Regions from separate parts of the Mesorhizobium sp. M0904 genome, predicted to be linked through region 2. Evidence: riboswitches for the same ligand, from Rfam matches in the RefSeq annotation. Region 2 holds a riboswitch; the other holds the start of a gene.
The links. Region 2 has a riboswitch for cobalamin ahead of metE (5-methyltetrahydropteroyltriglutamate--homocysteine S-methyltransferase). Riboswitches for the same ligand answer to the same signal wherever they lie in the genome.

Region 1 (5,559 bases), on a different contig from region 2:
GACAATTGCATGGATGCCGAGCGACTGGCGCAGCCAGAGGCCAAAGGCGACCAGCGCATGGCGCGGCGGCAATGTCGGGTCGTGATAGTCGGCGCGGCGGTCGACTGAGCGCCCGCGATCGGGGGCGAGCGCCACGGTGATGTTGCCGAACGTGGCCGTGCGGAAGCGGAATTTGGCGACGGCAGGCGCTTGAACACCCCCCTCTGTCCTGCCGGACATCTCCCCCGCAAGGGGGGAGGTTGCGCTCTCATTGCCGGTTTCGCCAATCACTGAGGTTGCAGAACGGGTGCCGTCGGCGAAACGGCCAATCTCCCCCCTTGAGGGGGAGATGTCCGGCAGGACAGAGGGGGGCGCCTCGCGCGAACCTGTCTCATCTTCCGCCTTACCCCATGCCGCCTCCACGGCAGCGAGTGCCGCAGTCGGTAACTCTGCAGAAAGAGCGAGATAATCGTCCAGTCTCAGCCCACCATTGCCCCGTTCCAGCAAATCCAACAACTCCCTTGGCGTTTGCGGAATCCTTTCAACGGCGTAGCCCTGTTCGCTCAGGTCGTGCAGCATTGCCAGCACGCTGGACGGCACGTCGAGGCCGACGGCGTAGCCGGTGCGACCGGGGGCGCTCGGATAGTCGGGGATCAGGATGGCGAGCTTGCGTTCCGCGCGCGGCGTCCGCTGCAGGCGCACGAATGCCTCGATACGGTTCGCCACTTGCGCGACGCGGTCGGGCTCTGGCCGGTTGGCGAAGGCGCGGAAGGCCAATGCAGGATCGGTTTCGCTTTCGCCCTTGAAGGAAATGGCGCCGGCCAGGATGCGGCCGTCGAGCTCGGGCAGGACGACATGCATAACAAGGTCGGCCGGCGCCAGGCCGCGCTGATTGGTTTGCCAGATGTCGCGGCGGGTGGTTGCGACGATGACCTGGAACACCGGCACGCCGGCGCGGTCGAACAGGGTTTCAACGCCCGGCTCGGCCCCGGAGGCGAAAGCTGTGGCAGTGATGATGGCGGCAGGCTTCAGCGTTGCAAGCGCGGTTTCAACAAAGGCGAGTGAGGCCGGGTCCTTGAGGCTGGAGACGAAGATAGGCACGGGAGCCATGCCGCGCGCGCTCAGCGCTTCGAAAAGTGCGTCGATGGGCGCGACGTCGGCGGCGAGCAGCATCGAACGGTAGAAGAGAATTGGCACGACGTCCCCATCCCCCTCGAGGGGAGGGTGGCCCGAAGGGCCGGGTGGGGTCGTTGCGGCAGTGCTCGACATTTTTTTCTGTCGGCGCGCTTCAAAGTGTTGGCACGCTTCGGAGAGGACACCACCCTCGGCCTTCGGCCGGACCCTCCCCTCGAGGGGGAGGGGGACGACCCCCAGCCCCGGCTCGTAAAATCCCGCCTTTGGCACGCTAACAGGTTCGGCTACCGCCGCACCCGATCCAGCGAGACTTGCCAGCCTCTGCACCAGCGCCGTCATATTTGCCGGCCCGCCCTCGCGAAAATAGCCCAGCAGGGCGTCCAACTCCTCGCGCGGCAGCGTCGAGCCTTCGATCAGTCGCAAATCCTCGTCGTGGCTCTCGCCCGGTAGGAGCGCCAGCTTGATACCGCGATTTCGCGCGATAACGGCGAGCTGGTCGCAGCCATAGCGCCACCACTCGTAGCCGCCGAGAATGCGGACCAGAATGACCTTGGCGTGGCGGGCGACGCTCTCGGTCCAGAGGTCGACGGACATCGGATGGCGCAGGTCGCGCAAGGCGGCGAGCCGCATCGAGGGCAGGCGGTCCGCATCCGCCTTCCACGCCGCCGCCAGCCCGGCCAGGTCGCTGTCGGTGAAGGACAGGGCCACGACATCCGCAGGCGTTTGCCTGAGATCGACAGGCTCGGCGAGATCGTCGAGCGAGGCGGATGTGGTGGTGAGGATGTGCATCGCGGCTCGTACCTGGGGTCAGCCGGCGAGGATACGCTCTATCGCCGGGCGGTTCAGCCCTTTCAGGCCGATGACGACAAGGCGCGAGCGGCGATCGTCTTCAGCCGTCCAGGCGCGGTCGTAATAATGGTTGACGCGCGGGCCGACGGCCTGCAGCAGGAGCCGCATCGGCTTGCCGCCAACCTCGACGAAGCCCTTGACGCGCAACACGTTTTCCTCCGCCGCCGCCGTGGCGACGCGTTGTGCGAGCTCGTCCGGGTTGGACACGGACGCGATGTCGATGACGAACGAGTCAAAATCGTCATGTTCGTGGTCGAGCTCGTCGTCGTGATGGGTCTTGCGGTTCTCGATGTCGTCCTCGACGGCGAGGCCGAGGCCGAGCAGCACCGACGGATCGACCTTGCCTTGCGAAGTCGGCACGATCTTCACCGCCCGCGCAACATGCTTGCCGATGACGGCATTGGCACGGGCCGAGCCGGCTGCGTCCATCAGGTCGCTCTTCGACAGGATGATCAGGTCGGCGCAAGCGAGCTGGTCCTCGAATACTTCCTCGACCGGATCGTCGTGTTCGAGCGTCTCGTCCTGCGTGCGCTGCGCCTGCAGGGCGTCCATGTCGTTGGCGACGCGGCCATCAGCCAGCGCCGGTCCGTCGACGACGGCGATAACGCCATCGACGGTCACCCGGCTCTTGACCGACGGCCACTGGAAGGCCTGGACCAGCGGCTTGGGCAGGGCCAGCCCGGACGTCTCGATCAGGATATGGTCGACCCTCGGCATCAGCGACAGGATCTGGTCGAGCGCCGGGACGAAATCGTCGGCGACGGTGCAGCAGATGCAGCCATTGGCCAGCTCGACAATGTTTTCCTCGGGGCAGGTGTCGATGCCGCAGCCCTTCAGGATCTCGCCGTCGATGCCGATGTCGCCGAACTCGTTGACGATGATGGCCAGCCGCTTGCCTTTGGCGTTTTCGAGCAAATGGCGGATCAATGTCGTCTTGCCGGCGCCGAGAAAGCCGGTAACGATGGTGCAGGGGACGCGCGAAAGGGAGGCAGCGGTCATATCAAGTCCTTCAAAAGGTCGAGGGGAGGGATGCGGGCAACCAGACCGCGCTTCAGACAATCGGGACGGCCGCGCCACGGAATGAGCCCATCCGTCGAGGTGGCGAACAGCTTTGCGCCGGTCACGAGATCGGCGCCGCTGGTCGCGGTCAGGTCGCCGAAGACGTAACTCCAGCAGCCGCCGCGCAGCATGGCGGCGCTGAGCCGGCGCTTGCAATTGCCGAGGCATTCGACGGTGCGGATTTTGATGTTTTCGCCGGAAGCGGCGCGGCGCGTGTCCTCGGCGAGCAGTTCGCCGGCGCGGGGATGAGCGTCCGAACCGGTCTCGTCACGGCAGGAAGAGCAGACGATGACGGTAACGCCGGCCAGGGAATCGTCAGGGCCGGACAATAAATCCGCTGTCTCAGCCGAAAAACTGCTGTCGCGTTCCAAATCAGGCTCCTTGCCCGGAAAACCCGCCAGGCGATCGGATTCTTATGTCCTAGACGGCAGGTCTCCTGGCTCGCGGGTCATCGCCTTGGTGCCGCCTTCCCGGGAATATCCCAGTGGTTTTCGGCCTTGGCTCGTCGCTTACAGTTGCGGGGACAGCCGCGGATTTGAAATCGAGATTTCGCACCGCATTCCCTCTTGGCCCCTGCCGTTGCGGGCAGGGGACCGTCTGGAACGGATTTAGGCTTGTGGAGGCAGTCGTGTCAACGCACGTCTATGACGCGGCGATATCTGCGAGCGGCCGGCCAAGGTCGCCGGCAGCCGTCACCTCGATGCGCTCAAGCCCGAGCCAGCCCTGCATCTGCTTCAATTCCTCGAAGAGTTCGGCAGCGGTTTGTGGCGGGGCGCCGGGCTCCGCATAGGCGGCATGGACGCGCAATACGCCGGCCGGACGGTCGGCCCTGAGGTCGACGCGCCCGACGAGGCTGTCGCCGAGCAGGAACGGCAGCACATAATAGCCATACCGGCGCTTTTCGGCCGGCGTGTAGATCTCGATGCGGTAGTGGAAGTCGAACAATCGCTCGGTGCGCGACCGCTCGAAGACCACGGGATCGAACGGCGCAAGCAAGGCGCGCGCCTCGATCCTGCGCGGCAAACGGACGTTCTTGTGGAGATAGGCTGTTTTGCTCCAGCCGTCGACGCTCACCGGCAACAGCTCGCCAGCCTCGACCAGCTCCTCGATGCGGCCCTTAATATCGGCGGGCGAGAGGCGGAAATAGTCGCGCAGGTCGCCTGCCGTGGCGACGCCATGGGCGCGGGCGGAGATGCGCAGCAATTCGCGGTGGGCGTCCTCGGGGCAGGGAACCGGTAGAGCGAGTATCGCGGGCGGCAGTACGCGCTCCGGCAGATCGTAGAACCGTTCGAAGCCGCGGCGATGCGCGGTGGTGATGCGGCCGGCCCAGAACAGCCATTCGAAGGCGTGCTTGGCATGGCTCCAGCCCCACCAGCCGCCCGAACCCTTCTGGCCTTCGAAAGCCGACGCCGCGATCGGGCCTCGTTCGGCGACCTCGCGATAGATGTCTTCGATATAGGCGGCGTGCTCGCGGCCCCATTTGGCCAGTCCGCTGTACATTTCCTCGCCGCGCTCGGCCCGCTGCATGCGCCAGCGCATCAGCGGATAGGTCTCGACCGGCAGGAAGGAGGCTTCGTGCGCCCAATATTCAAAGACCATGCGCTTGCGCGTTATGGCGGCGTCGTCGAGCAGCGCCAGCTTGTAGGGGCCAAGCCGCGAATAGAGCGGCATGTAGTGGGCGCGCACCACGGCGCTGACGGAATCGATCTGCAGCAGGCCGGTACGGGCAAGCACGCGGGCCAGATGTCGGCGGTCGGGTGTACCGGCGGGTCGGGGGTCATTGAATCCCTGTGCCGCCAGCGCGATGCGGCGGGCCATGCGAAGTGAGATTTTTTCCTTCATCAATGCGGGTATCCTGATGATGCCGGACAGAGCAGAGAATCTGCGATTCCGCGCCATGCTAGCAGGGTTTTGGCGGCATCCATGTTAGGAGAGAAAAGTGGAGTGAAAAGTGAAAGAAATCAAACAGGAGCGGATCTGACCAGTTTTCCCGGATATGCCGCCCAGTACCGCGATTTGAACAAGGTTTGACTTGCTTCGCCGAAAGCGCTGCGCTAACCCTCGCCGCGTTGCAGCATAGAGCCCCCTTAAAACGGTTCAGTGGTTAAACTGTCACGCTTCCGCAAGTGGGTCCGGTGCTGTAATCAGAGTGGATTGGCCGCCAACGGAAACTGCAGCATGAACGCACTTTTAGGTTCGTACCTGCCCATCGTCCTGTTCATCGGCGTGGCGCTGGTGGTCGGGCTGGCGCTGCTTGCCGCACCCTTCCTAGTGGCCTACCGCAACCCCGATCCGGAAAAGCTTTCGGCCTATGAATGCGGCTTCAACTCGTTCGACGATGCGCGCATGAAGTTCGACATCCGCTTCTACCTGGTGTCGATCCTGTTCATCATCTTCGATCTGGAGGTAGCCTTCCTGTTTCCTTGGGCGGTGTCGTTCAGCCAGATCGGCATGCTCGGCTTCTGGTCGATGATGGTGTTTTTGGCGGTGCTGACCATCGGCTTTGCCTATGAATGGAAAAAAGGAGCGCTGGAATGG
Region 2 (5,559 bases):
TACGGCGAGGCCATGGTTGAGTGAGGCGAAACAAATCCAGCCCCGCGGTCAATCCCGAGGCTTCCCACAATGGCGAAGAGAACATCTTCACTCGTTCCTTTTGAGCACAAGACCTTCCGTTCGCTATGGTCGGCTGCACTCATTTCGAACCTTGGCACCCTAGTGGAAGGTGCGGCGGCAGCTTGGCTGATGACGAGCATCGCAGCAGTAATTTTTGATCGCCCATTCGTGCTGTGTACCAGCCCTGTGTCTTGCGCAAGTGGTCACGAACGGCTGCCGGAGCCTCGAAGACGCCCTAAAAACACATGCTGCGATTTTTGAACACGCTTGACGTGTTAGATTAATTCATCCACAATGCGTGTGTTGAACACGCGAGGTGAGTTATGAACATGAAAGAGCTTAGGGTTCGACTGGGCATGACTCAAAAAGATTTGGCAGAGCAGATGGCAACGACGCAACAGACTGTGGCCCGTTGGGAAACAGGCAAAACGCAGTTGAACGTCGAGCAGATCAAGGACCTTTGTCTCACGTTGAAATGCACGGTCGAGGAGCTGCTGGGCTGGAAGATTGATGTCGAGGAGTGGCGCACGAGCCCGTTTGCAATTGCCGATGCCGAAACGCGATACGGCACGCTCAGAATCAAGACGTCTCTTGGCAGCCGCCAATATCCTATCGATGAAAAGGCGCGTGAATCGATTTTACGTCAGTTGAAGGAACTTCATAATCTGCGTAGAAATAACACAAGCAGGCCATGGCTGTATTGTTGGAGCCTTGACAACAAAATACTCTTGATAAATCCGCAATATGTCCGCACCATTGAGCTTATCGGTGACGATGTAGAGGAGATGCCAGAGTATTATCATCCAGAAATCTATCGGGCTTTGGATGACTGGGATAAGGGTGAGGTTTCAGGAAAGCTGAAGAAAGAATGCGATGCCATCATCGCAGAGATGGGTGATCAGGAAGCCGTGCGCATGGCCTCCTATGTTCGCGTCACATATGACGACGGAGAAGATGAGTGGAACTTCTTGGATGAGGAAACCGCTACGACTTTCTTCGGATTGGAAGCTGCGACCTTTGACGTTCCCCAGTGTAGTTTCGCCGAAGTGGAGGAAGAAGGTTACTACCGAGCGCGATACGCCAACCTTGATCGCGTCGCGGTGATGGAGGTTCCAAGCGACCGTTATCACAGATTGACCGCGCCCGAGGAAGCTTAGAACCATCCACGAAGGGCGCATGTTACATCTCGACCTTGCGTGGTGCGTTTTCAGTACGAGATGACGTTAAGCGTAGGTAGTGGCAGGTAAGAGTGCTCGACCAGAAGCTCAACTGCCTCCTCAATATCGCTGCCGATGTGCCGCAGGACACGTCCACGGGAGCGTGGATAGGCGTGAAGTTCCTGCACTCCACGGTCCGCTCTCCCATCGCCGGTGTGTGCCCGACGCCATCTTGTGGACGAGGTTGGCCGCGTGCACCCGGTTGTATTCCGGCTTGCGGTCCGCCTGGGCGGTCCGCCGCGATGGCTATCTCCATGTCAATCGGCGCCGAACTTTGACTGCCCGCTGCTTTTGATGAATTTGGCGAGGTCCCGCGCATAATCACTCTTGGTCTTCTCCTTGAGGCCCTGTGTCGCGAACTTGTGGTCCAGCAGGGCAAACAGGTCCAAGTCCCCTTCCGCCTGTGGCGCTGGCTTGCCCTCACCGCCCTCGGTTTCCCAATTGGGGACCGCTTCTGCGCGCTGCACCGTGGCGATTGTCCGCCCAAGACGCATCACAAGATCGAACGCCAAACCGTGCGCGTGCACGACGATTTGCCGCTCAGGCCTCATTTGGACAGGACTTGAGCTGGCCCGGTGGTTTGAGCCGGGTTACCTTGAGCCGGTGGGCTGCGAACAAGCAGTTCGAGACATTGGCCTCGATCACTTCGCAACACGCCGCTGCGCCTGGCCTCGGTGTGCTCCCCCCGAAATCGTTGTGTCATATCACCGAGGGCATCACGGCCAACAGCTTCCACATGGGCAACAGCCTCGCCATTGAGCCGAATATGGTCGCGAGCAGATCACCAACGAAGCGGTCGGAACCTCGGAGCCGAAGTTCGACGCCGAGGTGGTTCGCATGATGCGCTAAGCAGCACCACGGCGCTTGCCGGTATGTTTGCTGCCGGCAGCCGACGAACTCCTATCCTCCTGGACAAGGGCGCCGTGCGTCATTGCTTTGATTTACCGGCCGCTCAAGGCTTCCACAGTTTTCGCTTTCGAGGCGACCTTTGGAACATGCCAACGGAAATTTAACATAACGACATAAACATTTCTTTATGCGGCGTTGACAAAGAAGCGAACTGCTGTAATTGTCTCCCGCGTCGTGGTTCTCCGTACGGCGCTGCCGCAGCGGAGCTAAGAGGGAAGCCGGTGCGATGCCGGCGCTGCCCCCGCAACTGTTAGCGGCGAGCCAACCCCACTCATGTCACTGAGGCGAATAGCCTTGGGAAGACGGGTAGAGGCTATGACCCCGCGAGCCAGGAGACCTGCCACGGCGAATTACGTCCACGGGCGGGGTGTCTCGGTGGCCGCTGCAGCCTGGCGTTCGTGCCGGCCTGCTAGCGTCTTCCTTGTCACCGACGCCCCAACCATCGGGGTCTGGCATGACTGTCTCTCAGCAAATTCCTGTAGCAACGCTCGGCGTGCCCCGCTTCGGTCGTCGGCGAGAACTGAAATTCGCGCTTGAAAGCTACTGGTCCGGAAAATCGTCCGCTGCCGACCTTCTCACGACCGCGAAGGCTCTCCGTGCCGCTAGCTGGGAGGAGCAGCACGATCGCGGCGTGTCGAAAATCCCGTCGAACGACTTCTCGCTCTACGACCATGTGCTCGACACCGCAGCCATGGTCGGCGCCGTTCCATCCCGTTACGGCTGGAATAGCGGCGAGGTTCCACTTGACATCTACTTCGCAATGGCGCGGGGCAACCAGGGTCAGACGGAGGATTGTCGACACGCTGGTCACCAGCAGGCGGCTCATCGGTCTGATGTAACCGCGATGGAAATGACCAAGTGGTTTGACACCAACTATCACTACATTGTGCCGGAACTCAACGATGATCAGACGTTCGCCCTCTCGTCGACGAAACCGGTCGATTACTTCATCGAGGCTAAAGCTCTCGGCGTTCACACACGCCCAGTCATCCTTGGACCGATCACCTTCCTCAAGCTGGCGAAATCGCCTGCCGAAGGATTCGATCCCATCGCGCTCCTGCCGCGGCTGCTGCCCGTCTACGAGCAACTCCTGCAGAGGCTGAAGCTGTCTGGAGCCGACTGGGTGCAGATCGATGAGCCAGCGCTTGTCCTCGATCTGAACCCGAACGAACGAGCTGCGTTCGAATTCGCCTATGGCCAGCTGTCGAAAGCCGCGCCCGAGCTGAAGATCATGCTGGCTACCTATTTCGGGCCGCTGGGAGACAATCTCGAAACCGCGGTTTCTCTGCCCCTGGCCGGGCTGCATATTGATCTCGTGCGCGCTCCCGAGCAGCTGGAAACGGTGGGTCGGCTCGCACCGAAGGATCTGGTGCTCTCGCTTGGCTTGATCGATGGCCGCAACGTCTGGCGTGCGAACCTGCCCGCCATTCTCGACCGCATCAAACCGATCGTCGCCGGCTGGCCCTTGGACCGCGTCGAGATCGCGCCTTCTTGCTCGATGCTGCATGTGCCGATCGACCTCCGCATGGAGACGGAACTCGACGCGGACATCAGGTCGTGGCTCGCCTTCGCGGCCCAGAAGACCGACGAGTTGGTGTTGCTTGCCCGGGCCCTGTCCCAAGGCAGGGATGCGGTGGCAGGCGCGTTGAAAGCGTCTGCCGAGGCTGCCGCCACTCGCGTGACATCCACGAAGATCCATGACCCGCTGGTTGAGGGGCGGATCGCCAGCATTGACGACAGCATGAAGCGACGAGAGAGCGCTTTTGCCGAGCGCTCCAGAGTCCAGGCCGGCACGCTCGGGCTGCCGCCGTTCCCGACGACGACCATCGGGTCCTTCCCGCAGACGCCGCAGGTACGCAGGGCGCGGGCCGCTCATGCGAAGGACCAGCTGAGCTATGTCGACTACGAGACCTTCCTGAAGAAGGAGATCGAGGCTGCAATTCGCTGGCAGGAAGAGATCGGGCTGGACGTGCTGGTGCACGGTGAGTTCGAACGAAACGACATGGTACAGCATTTCGGCGAGCAGCTGTCCGGCTTCGCCTTCACCCAGCATGCCTGGGTGCAGAGCTATGGGTCGCGTTACGTGCGCCCCCCCATCATCTTCGGCGACGTATCGAGGCCCAATCCGATGACGCTGCGCTGGTGGCAGTTCGCCCAGTCGCTTACGAAAAACCCTGTGAAGGGAATGCTCACAGGCCCAGTGACCATTCTCAACTGGTCATTTGTTCGCGACGACGTACCCCGCTCCGAAGCATGCCGCCAGATCGCGCTCGCCATCCGCGACGAAGTGACGGATCTCGAATGGTCCGGCGCAAGGATGATCCAGATCGATGAGGCCGCGTTTCGCGAAGGATTGCCACTGCGCCAGTCTGATTGGAACGACTATCTCGACTGGGCTGTCGAATGCTTCCGGATCGCTTCAACGGGTGTAAAGGACGCGACTCAAATCCATACCCACATGTGCTATTCGGAGTTCAACGAGATCATCGACGCGATCGCTGAAATGGATGCGGATGTCATTTCGATTGAGACGTCGCGCTCGAAAATGGAACTGCTGGACGCCTTCACGAGCTCCAAATATCCGAATGAAATCGGGCCCGGAGTCTACGACATTCACTCACCACGGGTCCCGGAAGTCGGCGAGATTTCGGATCTCGTCATGCTTGCCCGCGAGCGACTGTCCGATGCCCAACTGTGGGTAAACCCGGACTGTGGCCTCAAAACCCGCAAGTGGGAGGAGGTCCGCCCTGCCCTCATGAACATGGTTGCTGCAGCACGCGCGCTCCGGGAGAAAGTGTAGGCCGGAAGGTTTCCTGGTTGCTCACCATGTGGTGAGTTAGCGGCTGCCGCATGTGGGCCGTGAATGTGCCAAAACGCGATCACATCCTTTGAAATAAGTCACTCGAGCGAGAAAGTGCACTTTCCTTCGGCACGTGTACTAATCGCGCAGGAATAAAGGGAACCGTTTTCTCCCTGTGACGTGTCGAGTTCGAAGGGGATGTGATTGGCGTCGAGACCGCTCCGGCCATGGGTTATCAGCATGCCAAGTGCGCTGTTCTCGATCAGTTCGTAAAGGACTTCTCGGCTCGGTTCATCGAAATGCGCGGGTACATACATGACAGGTTCCTTCACTGGCCGCCGGGTTCGCTGTTCACCGGTTGACATCCGATGGCAAGCGTTCCAACGCGGCGGCGATCTGGCGCTTCGCTGCTGAGGGCAGAGGCAGGATGGGACGCGGGGGGTCGGCACGGCAAATGTCGAGCAATTCGGCAAGTGCATAGACGACGCGAAGGCTCGAGAACTCCTTGAAGAGGCTCCAGAGCGGCGCAAGCGCGGCATCGATCCGTCGCGCTTCGGCCGCATCGCCCTGCTG

Region 1: another riboswitch for cobalamin. It lies ahead of NKH80_RS20950 (DUF1636 family protein); the one in region 2 lies ahead of metE (5-methyltetrahydropteroyltriglutamate--homocysteine S-methyltransferase).

The regions. Positions count from the first base shown of each region.
Region 1 is NZ_JAMYOC010000020.1:23,663-29,221, forward strand. It holds gene NKH80_RS20940 (cobaltochelatase subunit CobN) at 1-1,902, opposite strand, end outside; gene cobW (cobalamin biosynthesis protein CobW) at 1,921-2,961, opposite strand; gene NKH80_RS20950 (DUF1636 family protein) at 2,958-3,392, opposite strand; cobalamin riboswitch at 3,431-3,634, opposite strand; gene NKH80_RS20955 (winged helix-turn-helix domain-containing protein) at 3,664-4,863, opposite strand; gene NKH80_RS20960 (NADH-quinone oxidoreductase subunit A) at 5,200-5,559, shown strand, end outside; gene NKH80_RS20965 (NuoB/complex I 20 kDa subunit family protein) at 5,556-5,559, shown strand, end outside.
Region 2 is NZ_JAMYOC010000040.1:5,643-11,201, forward strand. It holds gene NKH80_RS28930 (MFS transporter) at 70-321, shown strand; gene NKH80_RS28935 (helix-turn-helix transcriptional regulator) at 384-1,217, shown strand; gene NKH80_RS28940 (hypothetical protein) at 1,535-1,789, opposite strand; cobalamin riboswitch at 2,345-2,545, shown strand; gene metE (5-methyltetrahydropteroyltriglutamate--homocysteine S-methyltransferase) at 2,641-4,986, shown strand; gene NKH80_RS28950 (FMN-binding negative transcriptional regulator) at 5,085-5,303, opposite strand; gene NKH80_RS28955 (dihydrodipicolinate synthase family protein) at 5,338-5,559, opposite strand, start outside.